DNA from 4 places in the Mesorhizobium sp. Root695 genome. Region 2 is predicted to be linked to each of the others. Evidence: predicted binding sites of a transcription regulator. Region 2 holds the regulator's gene; each other region holds the start of a gene.
The links. The regulator LexA, encoded in region 2, represses DNA repair genes until DNA is damaged. The targets are predictions, from matches to a motif close to TGTTCNNNNTGTGTTCNG.
Positions count from the first base shown of each region.

Region 1 (4,078 bases), on a different contig from region 2:
CGAGATGAAGGCCGGCGACTATGTCTGCTTTCCCGCCGGTTTGGCGGTCGGGCATTCCTTCCTCAACAGCGGCACGGGACCGTGCCGCTATCTGATGATCGGCGAGAAAAATCCCAACGAGGTCTGCGTCTATCCCGATTCCAACAAGATGGCGGTCGACGCCTTGCGCCGGCGCGACGGCATTTTCGACATGGCTGCGGTGAGGCGGTACTGGGATGGTGAAGAGACGGAATAAGACGCTCCAGCCGCACCGATATCGCGCGCTGAAGCTGTTTGTCGTGATCTCATTGAACAGACTGGATGAGCCATAGGAGAGCCAGAAGGTTGGCGAGCGATGCGCCGGCCGGGCCGAAGGTTTTCATCCGATCGTCGATCGTGGCGCCTATGACGGCATCTCCAGCCTGCACGAGGATCGTTGTCCAGGCGATGGCCTCAAGCCATTCCGTCGAACCCGTAAAAAATGGCACGGCGCTTACGACCACCAAAGCTGCGCTGCGTGCACAGCCGTACAATGCCACCGTCCGGGCGCTGCCGGTTTCGTTCATGACGGCAGCCAAGGAGAAACCGAGACTGACAACCGCGCTGAGAGCTGTGACCAACGCGCAAACGATGAAGGGTGCGAACATGAGATTCCATGGCTTGTGTCAGGGACATCTTACTCGAATAGCCACCAGTGAGGAGATCAAGATTTTTCACGGCCTGCCGCCCCTCGGTTACAATGCCGACGCGGTCACATTCAGGATGGCGTCAACCGCGCTCACAGCTCCTTCTGCGCCAGCTCCCTGAATTCGTCGGGCACCGAGCGCGCCGCGTCCAGCGCCACCGTGCCGTAGCCGACCGCCTGTTTGCCGAAGCGCTCACGGATCTTGTCGATGGCGCGGTCGGCGCCGAAGCGTGCCAGGCCCTTCTTCGTGCCGGGACGGCGTTTCTCGTCCGCGAGGCCGAGCGGCAGTTCGAGCTGTAGCTCGAGGCTTTCCTCCAGGTGCGATACCGAGATCGCCAGCAGCGAGATCGTCTTCTCCTGGCGGTGGTCGGCAAGCACGCCGCGCACCAGATCGCCGGCGATCTCGGCCAACATCGTTGTCGCCGAGATCGGCTGGTCAAGGGTGATTGAGCGGGTGACGGCGCTGAGACCGGCAAAGCGCACGCGCACCGTCACCGTGCGGCCGGGCCGCGCCTTGGCGCGCAGCCGGCTGGCGACGCGGTCGGCCAGATGCAGCAGAGTGGGCACGATGACATCAGCCACGGCGGGCTTCTGGCCAAGCGCCGATTGCGCACCGGCCGAATGCGCCCGGCGCTTCGTCTCCAGTTTCCGCGGGTCGCGGTTCCAGGACAGGGCGGCGAGCTTCTCGCCGGCGGCGGGACCAAGCAGCCGCGTCAGCGTGCCGCTGTGCGTCCTGGCCAACTGGCCGATGGTCTCGACGCCGATTTCGCCCAGCCGCGCTTTGGTCGCCGGGCCAACGCCCCACATCAGCCCGACCGGCAGATCGTGCAGGAAGGCGATCTCCGTGCCAGGCTCGACGACGACCAGCCCGTCGGGCTTGGCCACCTGCGAGGCGATCTTGGCCAGATGCTTGGTGCGTGCCACGCCGATCGAGATCGGCAGGCCGAGTTCGGATCGCACGCGGCGGCGGATGGTCGTGGCGATCTCTTCTGGCTGCCCGAACAGATGCGTGCAGCCGGCGACATCGGCAAAGGCCTCGTCGATGGAAATGCGCTCGACCAGCGGGGTGAAATCGTCGAGCACTTTTATCGCCGCGTCGCCCAGCCGCTGGTAATGGCTGAAATTGCCGCCGACGAAGATCAGCTGCGGGCAAAGCTCACGCGCCTTGCGCCCCGGCATGCCGCCGCGCACGCCAAAGGCGCGTGCCTCATAGGAGGCAGCGAGCACAACGCCACCGCCCACCGCGATCGGCTTGCCGCGCAGCGACGGGTCGAGCAATTGCTCGACCGAGGCATAGAAGGCGTCGAGATCGGCATGCAGGATGGTGGCTGTCGTTTCCATCCCGACCGCACATCCGCAGTTGCTGATAGATCTGAACAAATAGAGAACAAAGGCGGATCATTGTCAAGTGGAGAGCGATTTGTGCAGCAAAGAGCCGCGCCGGTTCGGCTTGAGCGCCCTGCCTAGACAATATGCTCGGCCCTCAGCGCCGTTTTCATCTGTTCCAGCGCCGCCTCGCCACCGGCCGTCAGCTCTTCGGCGATGCGAGCCAGCTTGTCGTCGGCCTTGCGGTGCTTGCTGCCCCAGGCGCCGAGCGTCGCCAGCACTGGCAAGAGGTCGATGCCGGCTTCGGTCAGCCGGTAGACCGTCTTCAGCCCATGCGTCGGGTCGTCGCTTCTGGTGAGGATGCCTTCGTCCTGAAGGGTTTGCAGCCGCTCGGCCAGCGTGCGCGAGGAGATACCTTCGTCGGATTGCAGGAATTCGCGAAAATGCCTTTTTCCGGCGAAGACCAGGTCTCGGATGATGAGCAGCGTCCAGCGGTCGCCGACGAGTTCGAGCGACAGGTTGATCGGGCAGCCGGATTTTTCGCGCGTCGACATCTATGGTTCCATTTTTAAATCACTTTACTATTGACACCATTTTGGCCGTGCGTCAATGCTTCCAAATGTAAACCATATAACGTTGATCGCGACGGCTCGCCGGACGCACGCTTTGAGCAGGGACAAACCGAGGAGAATGATGATGAGAAAGCTGATCCTTCAGATGCAGATGTCGGTCGACGGCTTTGTCGGCGCCAATGAGGACCATCCCTGGCAGCTCTGGGAATGGGGTGACGAGAGCGCCTGGGACGGCGAGCTGAAGCAGGACTTCAACGCCGTCTTCGCCGGTATCGACACCATCCTGCTCAGCCGCAAGATGGCGCAGGAGGGCTATCTCACCCATTGGGGCAACGCGGCGAAGAAATTTCCGCGCGATCCGTTCTATGCCTTTGCGCAACGCATCGTCGACGCCCGGAAGGTGGTGCTGAGCGACAAGCTCAAGCAATCGGCCTGGGAGCGCACGAGGGTGGCCAGCGGCGACCTGCCGCGTGAGGTCAGCGCGCTGAAGGCGGGCGAGGGCAGCGACATGGTCGTGTTCGGCGGGGCAGGTTTCGCGTCGGCGCTGATCGCGGCCGGATTGGTCGACGAGTTCCAGTTATTCATCAACCCGGCGGTGCTGGGCGCCGGACGCCGCATCTTCGACCAAGGTGGTTTCAAAACCCTGCGCCTGCTCGGCTCGAAGGCCTATGCCTGCGGCATGGTGGTCAACCGCTACGCATCGGCGAGATGAGGAAGGCGTGAAAGGCATCCGCCGACAAAAAATGTTTGGATGGAATCCTTTGCCCGCGTTTCTTCGTCTTCAAGGTGCGGTCGCCTGACAGGCAAGCCGCGACAATCCCGAACGGAGAGAGAAGATCATGATCCTGGTGACAGGCGCCACGGGCCTGAACGGCAAGTCGATCGTGCGGGAGTTCGCACGGGAGAACCATGAGGTGAGGGCACTGGTACGAGATCCGGCCCGGGCATCGGCGGCGGGCCTTGACGAGCTTGCCGGTGTAGAACCGATCGAGGGCGACATGCGCCGGCCTGAAACGCTGGGCGCCGCGCTCGACGGTGTCGACCGCGTGCTGATGATTTCGACCGCCGCTGAGGACATGACGGAAACGCAGTGCCGCTTCATCGATGCCTGCAAGCAGGCCGGCGTTGCCCATGTGGTGAAGTTTTCCGGCGCGGAATCCAACATCGGCTATGACGCAACGAAATTCCGCTTCACGCGCATGCACGAGGAGACCGAGCGCTATCTGGAAGGGGCAGGCATGGCGTGGACGCATCTGCGCCCCAGCCAGTTCATGCAGGTCTATCTGCGCGACGCGCCGGCCATTGCCGCCGAGGGTGCGTTCACTCTCGCGCTCGGCGATACCGAACTGTCGCCCGTCGACGTCGAGGACATCGCCAAGGTGGCCTTCCGACTGTTGCGCGATGGCGGCCACGAAGGCGAGAGCCTCGACATGACGGGGCCGGAGGCACTGACCATGAGCGACGTGGCGGAACGGATATCACAGGCGATCGGCAAGCCGGTCCGCTATGTCGACGT
Region 1 is NZ_LMHO01000002.1:140,914-144,991, forward strand. It holds gene ASD99_RS31780 (cupin domain-containing protein) at 1-235, shown strand, start outside; gene ASD99_RS03745 (hypothetical protein) at 285-626, opposite strand; gene dinB (DNA polymerase IV) at 758-2,005, opposite strand; gene ASD99_RS03755 (winged helix-turn-helix transcriptional regulator) at 2,128-2,544, opposite strand; gene ASD99_RS03760 (dihydrofolate reductase family protein) at 2,687-3,274, shown strand; gene ASD99_RS03765 (SDR family oxidoreductase) at 3,402-4,078, shown strand, end outside.
Region 1: a site for LexA is predicted at 2,037-2,054, ahead of dinB (DNA polymerase IV). Genes of this name have one in related genera too.

Region 2 (4,078 bases):
GCGCTTGCCATCTGGAACGACGTCGACATGGCGGCATTGCGAAAGAAGAGCGTCGCGCTGACCGAACTGTTCATCCAGCTCGTCGAAGAGAAGTGCGGCGCCTATGGTCTCACGCTGGAGAGCACCCGCGACGCGACCAAGCGCGGCAGCCAAGTGTCGTTCCATAACGATCACGGCTATCAAATCATGCGGGCGCTGATCGAGCGTGGGGTGATCGGTGATTTCCGCGCGCCATCGACCATCCGTTTCGGCTTCACACCGCTCTATGTCGGCTACAAGGATGTGTGGCTGGCGGTCGAGGTGCTGGAAGACATTCTGCGCACGGGTGCATGGAAGGACCAGCGTTTCGCCGTCAAGGAGGCTGTCACCTGACGCAGCCCTTTCGACGATCTGTCGTCGCCGGCTCTCCCCAAGTCATATGACCGAGGGACGAATTTCCAGCTCGCAAATGCGTTCATTGCTGGGGGCCAGCGCCAGCCGCGATAATTAACCAAGGTTGGCATTTTGGCTTCGTTTCGTTCACTGCGAACGAACGCCCGAAAAGCTGAAATACCCACATTCGAGGGGCCTATCGACAGCTCATGCCAACACTGAGCTCGGCATGGACCACAGGCCATTAACCATAACAATTTCAATGCCAGAAAGCGCAACGTGACGGCAGACAGTCGTCAACGAGGCCCGTTTTCCAACACCGAAAAATTTCCGCCATCTTAACAAATTCATTAAACTTTAAACAGTTGCGGAACACAACTGGAACAGATAGTGTTTGTTCTGGGTTTGTTTTTCTGATTCTGATTTCCGGTACCTTGGGGGCCGCCATGCTGACGCGCAAGCAACACGAACTGCTGATGTTCATCCATGAACGCCTGAAGGAAAGCGGCATTCCGCCATCCTTCGACGAGATGAAGGAGGCGCTCAATCTTGCCTCCAAATCCGGGATTCACCGGCTAATCACAGCTCTAGAGGAGCGCGGCTTCATTCGGCGGCTGCCCAACCGGGCACGCGCGCTGGAAGTGTTGCGGCTGCCGGATTCGATCGCGCCCGGCCTCAACGCGGCAAAAAAGTTCTCGCCAAGCATTATCCAGGGCAGTCTTGGTCAAGGCGGCCTTGGCCGGCAGCTCAAGCCGGCGCCTTCGCGGATGTCTTCGGCCGGCAATGACGACGACGTGGTCTCCGCCATTTCGATCCCGGTGATGGGCCGCATCGCGGCAGGTGTGCCGATCGATGCCATCCAGCATCAGACGCATTCGATTTCTGTGCCGCCGGACATGATCATGGGCGGCGAGCACTATGCCCTTGAGGTCAAGGGCGACTCGATGATCGATGCCGGCATCTTCGACGGCGATACCGTCATAATCCGCAATGCCAATACGGCGAGCCCCGGCGAAATCATCGTGGCGCTGGTGGATGAAGAGGAAGCGACGCTGAAGCGGTTCCGCCGCAAGGGCGCCTCGATTGCTCTCGAAGCCGCCAATCCAGCCTATGAAACCCGTATTTTCGGCCCGGACAGGGTCAAGGTGCAAGGCAAGCTCGTCGGCCTGATCCGCCGCTACTGAGGTGGCTGCGGTTTAACCACTGGCTTCTCTGGTCCCTTGAAGGGCGGCAGTCCCCTCGCCTCGCGTGAGAATTTGCGTTGTACATGCCAGGGCCGGTAAGGCCTGTCCACCGCGAAGCTGACGGTTGCCGGCGTGGTCGCCGACTGGCGATCGAAGAAGATGGCAGCGCTGCCTTTGCGAGCCAGTTGTCGCTTGGTGATGACGAGAACCAGCGGATTGTGACAGGCGTCATAGGCCGTGGCGTCATTGACAACGATCAGCTCGGCAAAGCCGCAGGCTTTCCAGGTGTCTTTTCGGTCTTCGACATAGGCAATGATCGCACCGGACGTGTGCCTGGCCAGACAGACGCCCGAGGTGCAATAGAACGGCGATCCCGGCGGCAGTTCCGGGGCATCCGCGATCTCGAATTGCCCATCGCCCTTGTCGAACACCTCCGGCACGACGATGGTTTCGGATGTCAGTGCGCGTTTCCAGTTGTCGACGGTGAATTCGTTCGGCCGTGCGCGGCTGACGGCGAGCTCGCCGCCGCCGATCGGCAACGCAACCAGTCGGGCGTCCTCCGAGATCAGCACGTCGGGCGTGCGCGCATCCGAGACGGTCAGCAGGCCGGCAAGCGCAAAGGGAAGAGCCGCGAGCCGCAGCCGTGTCGTCGCCATCGTCGCGATGACCAGGGCAATCGCCACCAGCAGGACAGACTGCTGCGAAATCAATCCGACCCCATCGACAGGCGAACGCTCGGAGATCCACGCCGATATGGTGACCATCGCCGTCAGGCCCTCGCCCATCAGATACAAAAAAGGTCCATCGGCGCCAAAGGGCATCGTCAGTGCGCTGATCACGGCAAGCAGCATAACGACCGAGACAATCGGCATGATGGCCAGATTGGCAAACAGGCTGAGCGGCGACACGCGCTGAAAATGCCAGATGGCAAACAGCGCAGTGGCGCTGCCGGCGATGATCGAGGTCATGGCAAGGCCACCCGCCGCCAGCAGGAACTTTCGCGTCAGGAAGCCAGGTAAGGATCGCTTTGGCGGAGGCGGTCTGGTTTTCCCCGCGCGATGATCCGACCAGCCGGCATAGGCGCCGACCAGCGCGGCAGTCGCCGCGAACGACATCTGAAAACTTGGGCCGACCACTTCATGCGGCGACACCACGATGACGGCGATCGCCGAGATCGCCAGATTGCGCATGGTGAGTGCTGCCCGATCGAACAGCACGGCAATCAGCATCACTGCCAGCATGATGAAGCTGCGCTCGGCGGCAACCACGACGCCTGAGATGATGAGATAGGCGGCGATCGAAAGCAATGCCGCGGCGGCGGCATATTTCTTGACCGGACGGCGCGCGGAAAAGTCCGGGAACAGGGCGAAGGCACCGCGCAGCAAACCCATGATGGTGCCGGCGACCAGCGCCATGTGCAGCCCGGAGATGGAGATAATGTGGTAGATGCCGGTACGCCGCATCGCTTCATTGATTTCATCGGGAATGCCGGCGCGCACCCCGACGATCAGCGCAGCGGCGATCTCGCCTTCGGCGCCACCGACGCTGGCCCTGATATGATCGGCAATCGCTTCACGGGCATTTTCCACGCGAGAGGAAAGGCGGGCCGACAGCGGCATGTCGCCGTCATCAGTGACGACAAGCTTTGGATTGCCGAGAAAGAACCCGCTGCCGCCGATGCCTGCGAAATAACTGTCGAAGGAGAAGTCGTAGCTGTCCGGCCGCACCGGACCCGTCGGCGGCAACAGCTTGGCATATCCCGTGATCAGGGACCCGGCGGTTGTGTCTGCCGGGATCTTTCGTGCCGAAAGCCGCACCCGCTCGGGCGCATAGCGCAATTTCGGCCTTGCGGTCGACGTCACGTCGATGGTCAGCCGGACGCGACCGGTCTCCATCCGGTCGAGCGAGACAACCCGGCCGGTCACCTGCGTCGAGATTTCCGAACCCAGCATCTGTGTGCCTGCCCGCCATGTCTCGACCTTTGCAGCGAGCAGACCCAGCGCGCACAAAAGTGCCGCCATGAAGCACAGATGGGTCTTTGGCCAGGAACGCGAGACCCCCGCACATAGGGCGGCAAGGGCGACGACCGCGACGGGCTTGGCAAAGTCAGGCTCCGCCGCCAGCGAAAAGTAGCCGATCGCTCCGACTGCCAGACAGACCGGCACCAGCAGGAAAGCGATGCCTCGGTCGAGTTCCAGGCCAGCCGCAGTGGCTACGCTGTGGCGCAGGCGACGCAGTGAAATCCGGCCGATTCGCCGGCGCACGCGCACGACCCTGTCGGTTTCGGCAACTGGAATAGAGGCGGCGACATCCGCTTGTACGGGCGCTTTGCCGGGAGCCGGCACAAGGGGCGACGGCGGCGGCAGCGGGGCTGGCAGAGGCGCAAAGAGGGACCGTTCGCTGACGCCAATAGCGGCGTCCTCGCCCTGATCCGAGCCCCGGCTTCGTCCAGCCATCGGGTCTGCCCCTTGCGCCCTCGACACCCTATGCTACATGAACGCCGGGCGCGCGAAAGTCCGCGC
Region 2 is NZ_LMHO01000025.1:3,205-7,282, reverse strand. It holds gene kynU (kynureninase) at 1-372, shown strand, start outside; gene lexA (transcriptional repressor LexA) at 819-1,556, shown strand; gene ASD99_RS22560 (ComEC/Rec2 family competence protein) at 1,550-4,012, opposite strand.

Region 3 (4,078 bases), on a different contig from region 2:
GAAATCGGCAATCGTTTTGCCTTCACCGGTCCGGATGCGCCGATCGAATGCGAAATCCTCGACGCCGAGCCCGAACGGCTGTTGCGCTATTCCTGGCGGGAGCGCTCGCAGCCAGGCGATGGCGCGCGGCAGGATCCGCTCGACAGCCCATTGGACAGCATTGTCACTTTCACGCTCGCCCGCACCGTTTCCGGTGGCACGCATCTGCGCATCGTCCATGACGGCTTCGCCCGAACGGCAATGCCCGCAATTGCCATGACCGGCGCCGGCTGCCGGCTTTCGCTCGACGCAAACAACTCACGCAAGCCAATCGCCGCAAACACGCCTCGCCTCTTGCTGCGTGCAGCCTGAGCGACAACAACGGAGACATAAAATGAGCGGCCTTGCCAGTCTGGTGCCGATGGTGATCGAGCAATCGAGCCGCGGCGAACGTGCCTTCGACATCTTTTCACGTCTGTTGCGCGAGCGCATCGTCTTCATCAACGGCGAGATCAACGACGACATCTCCGCGCTGGTCTGCGCACAGCTGCTGTCGCTGGAATCGGACAATCCCGACAAGGAGATCTCGCTCTACATCAACTCGCCGGGTGGCGTGGTGACCAGCGGCTTCGCCATCTACGACACGATGCAGTACATCAGTTGCCCGGTGTCGACCGTGTGCATGGGCTTCGCCGCCTCGATGGCTTCATTCCTGCTGATGGCAGGCACGCCGGGGCGCCGGATTTCCCTGCCGAACGCCACCATCCTGCTGCATCAGCCGCTGGGCGGGTTCCAGGGCCAGGCCTCCGACATCCAGCGCCATGCCGAGCGCATCGGCCAGACGAAGCGGCGCATGGCTGAACTCTACGCGCAGCATTGCGGCCGCACCTATGATGAGGTCGAGCGCACGCTGGACCGCGATCACTTCATGACGGCCCGAGAGGCCCAGGCATGGGGCATCGTCGACCATGTTTTCGACACGCGAAAAAAGGCGGCATGAAGCCAGGGCCCTATCCGGCTCCTGCCGGTTGTCGAAGATTTGACGATGCCGGTTCTGGTCCCGTCGCCGGCACGTCACTATAGTCCTGAGATGACCGACACTCATCCGTCCAGACCACTGCGCCGCGTCATCGCCGTCGTGGTGCTCGCTTTTGCCGGCCTCGTGAGCGGCACGGCACTTGCCGAGGACAGTTCGCCGGCGCAGAAAGACGCTCTGCCCGGCGTGACCGGCGACTATCGCATCGCCAAGCCGGCTCCCCAGCCCGAACCCGACGACGCGTTTCCCGGCAGCGGCAATGGCCAGTTCAAGATCGGCAATACGGAAGTCAGGATTTCCGGCAGCATCACCGTCGATGTCGGCGCCGGCTCAATCGGGCTGCCGCGCCACTGACAGTGCGTGCCAGCGCGTGCTGCGTTGCGCCTATCGCCAACAAGACAATCCGCACATAAAAACGGCCCCGCCGTGCTTTGCGCAAACGGTCGGGGCCTTTTGGATCTCAAATCCAATTTTACCGGGAGTGTACTGCCGGCGTTTGATTTCGGATGCACCGCGGCATTCAGCCGACGATCCGACTAGCAGTCTCTGATTTTTGTGGGATATGGCAGGTCACGGTTTGTCGGGTGGCGCAAACGCTAAACCCTGGCACTTATGCCTGCCGCGGCTCCAGTGACAACTGGAACCCGAGGGGACGATCCGGTGGCGTCATAGCTCCGCTCCTGTGTCCGTTGCGACATTGTTGTCCCGAAGCACAAATCGCGAATGCCTGCGGCGTCTCGCAGGCCGCCTCTGGGCGGCGAGGCCATCGAAAGACGGCCGGCTTCGTTGACTGCTGGAGTCTGCTCCCCTGAGTCGGGGACGTCAACCATCAATAGCCGGTTACCGAAAAATGTGATCGCTGGGAGGTTACGTGCAAGTCAGTTTTTGCACAGCTTTGTCAGGAGCGTGTTCGGCCTTTGTTCTTTCCGCTTGCCCGTTCATGCGAAAGACGGTTAAACGCTTTGTCGGGAATTGTGGCGTCTCTCGACGTGGCGGCAAAACTACCTACATAGGGGATGGCCGGGAAAACCCGCCATTCCAGGAAATTCCAGACTCTGAGGCGGCGACCGGCGATGGCCGACCATAAATATCTTTCCATTCGCGGGGCGCGCGAACACAATCTGAAGAATGTCGATCTCGATCTGCCGCGTGACAGCCTGATTGTCATGACCGGCCTGTCGGGTTCCGGCAAATCGTCGCTTGCCTTCGACACCATCTACGCCGAAGGCCAGCGCCGCTATGTCGAAAGCCTGTCGGCCTATGCGCGGCAATTCCTCGAAATGATGCAGAAGCCTGACGTCGACCAAATCGATGGCCTGTCGCCCGCCATCTCCATCGAGCAGAAGACCACCTCGAAGAACCCGCGTTCGACCGTCGGCACTGTCACCGAAATCTACGACTACATGCGCCTGCTGTTCGCGCGCGTCGGCATCCCCTATTCGCCGGCCACCGGCCTGCCGATCGAGAGCCAGACGGTTTCGCAGATGGTCGACCGTGTGCTGGCGGTCGAGGAAGGCACGCGCCTGTTCATCCTGGCGCCGATAGTGCGCGGCCGCAAAGGCGAATACCGCAAGGAATTGCTGGAGCTGCAGAAGAAGGGTTTTCAGCGCGTCAAGGTCGACGGCGTCTTCTACGAGATCGCCGACGTGCCGGCGCTTGACAAGAAATACAAGCATGACCTCGACGTCGTCGTCGACCGTATCGTCGTGCGCGGTGATCTGGCAACGCGGCTTGCCGATTCCATCGAGACCGCGCTGAAACTGGCCGAAGGGCTGGCGGTCGCCGAATTCGCCGACAAGCCGCTCGATTCCAGCCAGACCGGCGAGGATTCGGTCAACAAGTCGAAGAACGAGACGCATGAGCGCATCCTGTTCTCGGAAAAATTTGCTTGCCCGGTCTCCGGCTTCACCATTCCGGAGATCGAGCCCAGGCTGTTCTCTTTCAACAACCCATTCGGCGCCTGTCCGACCTGCGACGGCCTCGGCAGCCAGCGCGCCATCGATGGCAATCTGATCGTGCCGGACGAAAACATCTCGCTGCGCGACGGCGCCGTCAGCCCGTGGGCGAAGTCGACCTCGCCCTACTACGCGCAGACGCTGGAGGCGCTCGGCAAAGCCTATGGCTTCAAGCTCGGTGACAAATTCAAGGATCTGACCGAAGAGGCAAAGGAAGCCATCCTGCGCGGCACCGGCGAGCGCGAAATCACCTTCCAGTACGATGACGGCTTGCGCTCCTACAAGACGACAAAAACCTTCGAAGGCGTCATCCCGAATCTCGAGCGGCGCTGGAAAGAAACTGAATCCGCCTGGATGCGCGAAGAAATCGAGCGCTTTATGTCGGCCACGCCCTGCCCGGTCTGCAAGGGTTATCGGTTGAAGCCCGAGTCGCTGGCGGTGAAAATCGCCGGCAAGCACATCGGCGAAGTCACCGAGCTTTCCATCCGCAAGGCCGACCAGTGGTTCACCGACCTGCCGGCGTCGCTCAACGACAAGCAGAACGAGATCGCGGTGCGCGTCTTGAAGGAAATCCGTGAGCGGCTGCGCTTCCTCAACGATGTCGGGCTCGACTATCTGACGCTGTCGCGCAATTCCGGCACGCTGTCGGGCGGCGAAAGCCAGCGCATCCGGCTTGCCTCGCAGATCGGCTCCGGCCTCACCGGCGTGCTCTATGTGCTGGACGAGCCGTCGATCGGCCTGCACCAGCGCGACAATGCCCGCCTGCTCGATACGCTGAAGCACCTGCGCGACATCGGCAACACGGTGATCGTCGTCGAGCATGATGAGGACGCCATCCTGCATGCCGACTATGTCGTCGACATGGGTCCGGCCGCCGGCATCCATGGCGGTGAGATCATCGCCCAGGGCACGCCGCAACAGGTCATGGCCAACCCGAACTCGATCACCGGCAAATATCTGTCGGGCGCGCTCGAAGTGGCGACGCCTGGCGTGCGCCGCGAAGCGAAGAAGAACCGCCGCCTCAAGATCGTCGGTGCGCGCGGCAATAATCTGAAGAACGTCACCGCCGAAATCCCGCTCGGCACCTTCACCGCCGTGACCGGCGTGT
Region 3 is NZ_LMHO01000044.1:214,341-218,418, reverse strand. It holds gene ASD99_RS28905 (SRPBCC family protein) at 1-351, shown strand, start outside; gene ASD99_RS28900 (ATP-dependent Clp protease proteolytic subunit) at 374-979, shown strand; gene ASD99_RS28895 (hypothetical protein) at 1,070-1,369, shown strand; gene uvrA (excinuclease ABC subunit UvrA) at 2,089-4,078, shown strand, end outside.
Region 3: a site for LexA is predicted at 1,923-1,940, ahead of uvrA (excinuclease ABC subunit UvrA). Genes of this name have one in related genera too.

Region 4 (4,078 bases), on a different contig from region 2:
ATAGAGGTCGCCCTGCTTGGTCGGCCCGACCAGCGCCGGGACGATCGTGCCGTCGGGTTTGGTGATGTCGATCAGGCTCGGCTGCGCCGGCACGTCCATGTCCCAGAGGTCGTGATGTACGGTCTGCCGCACCCAGCGCACCTGCCCGGTGTTGAGATCGAGCGCGGTGATCGACGACGAGAACTTCTCGACATTGTCGCTGCGCCCGGCGCCGAGCTGATCCGGCGTCTGGTTGCCGAGCGGCACGTAGAGCAGGCCGAGCTTCTCGTCGGCGCTCGGCGTCGACCACATGTTGGGCGAGTTGGCGGTATAGGTCTGGCCGGCTGCCAGCGGCGTCGTCTGTTCCGGATTCCCGGAATCCCAGTTCCATAGCAGCTTGCCGGTGCCGACATCGTAAGCGCGGATGACGCCCGACGGCTCCTGCGTCGAATAATTGTCGTTGACCGCACCGCCGACGATGATCTTGCCGCCCGAGATCAGCGGTGCCGAGGTCGAGTAATAATAGCCCGACTTCGGATAGGGCATGTTGGTCAGAAGGTTCAGCGTGCCGCCCTCGGCGAAAGTCGGACAGACCTGCCCGTTGGCGGCATCGAGCGCGATCAGCCGCGCGTCCGAGGTCGGCAGGTAGACGCGCGCAGCACAGGGCTGCCCGGCGGCGATTGCGGTATCGGCATAATAGGACACGCCGCGGCAGGTCTGGTGCTGGCGGTCCTTGTCGAGCTTGATCTTGGGATCGTAGCGCCATTTCTCCTTGCCGCTCGCGGCGTCGATGGCGATGGCGAAATTGTGCGGCGTACAGATGTAGAGCATGTCACCGATCTTCAGCGGCGTCACCTGATAGGTGGTCTCCACGACGTCGTCCGGTCCCTTCACGTCGCCGGTGCGGTAGGTCCAGGCCGGCTGTAGCTTGGCGACATTGTCCGGCGTGATCTGGTCGAGCGGCGAATAGCGCTGGCCGAATTGCGTGCGTCCGTAATAGTGCCACTCGCCGGCCGGCACATCATTGCCGAGGTTGGCGTTGGCGATCACCTTGTCGGTGGAGAGTTCGCCGGCAATGTCCTTCGGATCTCCTGTCATCGAATAACCGGCGACGGCAAGCGATGCCAGCACGGAAAGGATGAGCGGCGCTCGCGCGTCAGGGCCGGCAAGACCCCGCCTCGCCCATGGCGTCAGCAGCCACAACGCCACCAGCACGATGATGCCGCCGCGGGGCCCAAGTTCCCACCAGTCGAAGCCGGTTTCCCAGACCGCCCAGGCCAGCGTGCCGACCACGATCGCCGCGTAGAGCCACAGCGCGGTGGATCTGCGCCGGTAGAGTAGCCAGGCGGCGATCAGGAAGGCGAGGCCGGTGATGATGTAATACCAGCTGCCGCCCAGCATCGCGAGACGGATACCACCGCCGCCGAGCGCAAGACCGATGAGCAAGAGAATGAGGGAGGTGATGGTGACAGCCAAGATGATACTCCTTCGACTGTTGCGCGCTCTCGCGGCGCGGCCATGGGCAACCCGGCGTTACCTTCCTGCCCTGAACGCAACTTTCTCCTGCCTGCCGCGCCTGTCAAGTTGGCCACACGCCACGGTGGCAATCCATCTTGCCTGGATCAGGGTTTTCCAGCAGTCTCGGCGCCTTGATGACGGAGGAGGCGCGCTCGTTCGGCCATCGATTTTTCGTCGCCCTCGGCTACCGCAAGGCCTGAACGGCGATATCAGGCACTTTACCGGAACAAAACGTAGACACTTCTGGTCTTTCGCTCCCGAATCACTACATTCGGGGCAATGTCCGGCTTTTCCGAAGACATGCCTTTTTTCGACGAACCCAATGCGCGGCCCACGGCCCCGTCGGGCATTGCCGCACGCGCCATGGCCGCCCGCAGCGGTCACAACAACGCACCCGACTATCTGAAGGGGCTGAACCCGGAACAGCGGCTGGCGGTGGAAACCACCGAAGGTCCGGTTCTGGTGCTGGCCGGCGCCGGCACCGGCAAGACCCGCGTCTTGACCACCCGCATCGCCCACATCCTCGCCACCGGCAAGGCCTTCCCGTCGCAGATCCTGGCGGTGACCTTCACCAACAAGGCCGCGCGCGAGATGAAGATCCGCATCGGCGTTCTGATCGGCGAAGGCAATGTCGAGGGCATGCCATGGCTCGGCACCTTCCACTCGATCGGCGTCAAGCTGCTGCGCCGCCATGCCGAGCTTGCCGGCTTGAGATCCGACTTCACCATCCTCGACACCGACGACGTCGTGCGGCTGATCAAGCAGCTGATCCAGGCCGAAGGGCTCGACGACAAGCGCTGGCCGGCCAAGCAGTTCGCCCAGATGATCGACGGCTGGAAGAACAAGGGGCAAGGTCCGGCCGATATCGCCGAGGGCGACGCGCGCGCCTTCGCCAACGGCAAGGGCCGTGAACTCTACAAGGCCTATCAGGAGCGGCTGAAGACGCTGAATGCCTGCGACTTCGGCGACCTTCTGTGCCACCCGATCCGCATCTTCCGCGCCAATCCGGACGTGCTGAAGGAATACCACAAGCGCTTCAAATACATCCTCGTCGACGAGTATCAGGACACCAACACAGCGCAATATATGTGGCTGCGGCTGCTGGCGCAGCGGCCTGATGCGGGACGCAAGCCTTCGGCGACTAATCTCCAATCGGCCGAAGGCCGCAAGGACGACCGTCCGTCCGAGCCGTTGCGAGGCCCCCGCGGAGGGCCCGCGCCGGCAGGCGCGGAACAGCCCGTGAGCGTGAATATTTGCTGCGTCGGCGACGACGATCAGTCCATCTATGGCTGGCGCGGCGCCGAGATCGACAACATCCTGCGCTTCGACAAGGATTTTCCGGGCGCCACCATCATCCGGCTGGAGCGCAACTACCGCTCGACCGCGCACATACTGGGCGCCGCCTCCCACCTCATCGCCCACAATGAGGGCCGTTTCGGCAAGACGCTGTTCACCGACCGCGACGAGCCGGAGGACGGCAAGGTGCATGTCCACGCCGCCTGGGATTCCGAGGAGGAAGCCCGCGCCGTCGGCGAGACCATCGAGACCTACCAGCGGCAAAAGCACAATCTCAACGACATGGCGATCCTGGTCCGCGCCTCCTTCCAGATGCGCGAATTCGAGGACCGCTTCGTCACGCTCGGCCTCAACTATCGCGTCATCGGCGGCCCGCGTTTTTACGAACGCATGGAAATCCGCGATGCACTGGCCTTTTTCCGCGTCGTCGCGCAAGGCGCCGACGACCTCGCCTTCGAACGCATCGTCAATGTGCCGAAGCGCGGCCTTGGCGAAGCCACCATCCGCCAGATCCACGACACGGCCCGTGCACTGCGCATCCCGATGCTGGAAGCCGCCGCCAAGCTGGCTGAAAGCGACGAACTGAAGCCGAAGCCGCGCGCGGCTCTGCGCGAGGTGTCAGCCAATTTCGAGCGCTGGCAGAAGGCGCTGGAAACCACGCCGCACACCGAACTCGCCGAGACCATTCTCGAAGAGAGCGGCTACACCGACATGTGGAAGAACGACCGCTCGGTCGAAGCGCCCGGCCGGCTGGAGAACCTGAAGGAGCTGATCCGCTCCATGGAAGAGTACGAATCGCTGCGCTCCTTCCTCGAGCATGTAGCACTCGTCATGGACGCCGAGCAGAACGCCGGGCTGGACGCCGTCAGCATCATGACGCTGCATTCGGCCAAGGGCCTCGAGTTCGAGACCGTCTTCCTGCCCGGCTGGGAAGAAGGCCTGTTCCCGCATCAGCGCGCGCTCGATGAAGGCGGCCGCTCCGGGCTGGAGGAAGAGCGGCGGCTCGCTTATGTCGGCCTGACCCGCGCCAAGAAGAACCTGCATCTGTGGTTCGTCTCCAACCGCCGCATCCACGGTCTGTGGCAGTCGACCATCCCGTCGCGCTTCCTCGACGAACTGCCGGAAGCCCATGTCGAGGTCGCCGAAAGCGGCAACTCCTATGGCGGCTACGGCAATTCCTATGGCGGCGGTTCTTTTGCCTCCGGTCGCGGCGGCCAGGGTGCAGGACGGCAGAACCCCTATGGCGCCTCGCGCTTCGACACTGTCGGCGCCGACACCGAAAAAT
Region 4 is NZ_LMHO01000003.1:144,005-148,082, reverse strand. It holds gene ASD99_RS04830 (glucose/quinate/shikimate family membrane-bound PQQ-dependent dehydrogenase) at 1-1,455, opposite strand, end outside; gene ASD99_RS04825 (ATP-dependent helicase) at 1,777-4,078, shown strand, end outside.
Region 4: a site for LexA is predicted at 1,720-1,737, ahead of ASD99_RS04825 (ATP-dependent helicase). Genes of this name have one in related genera too.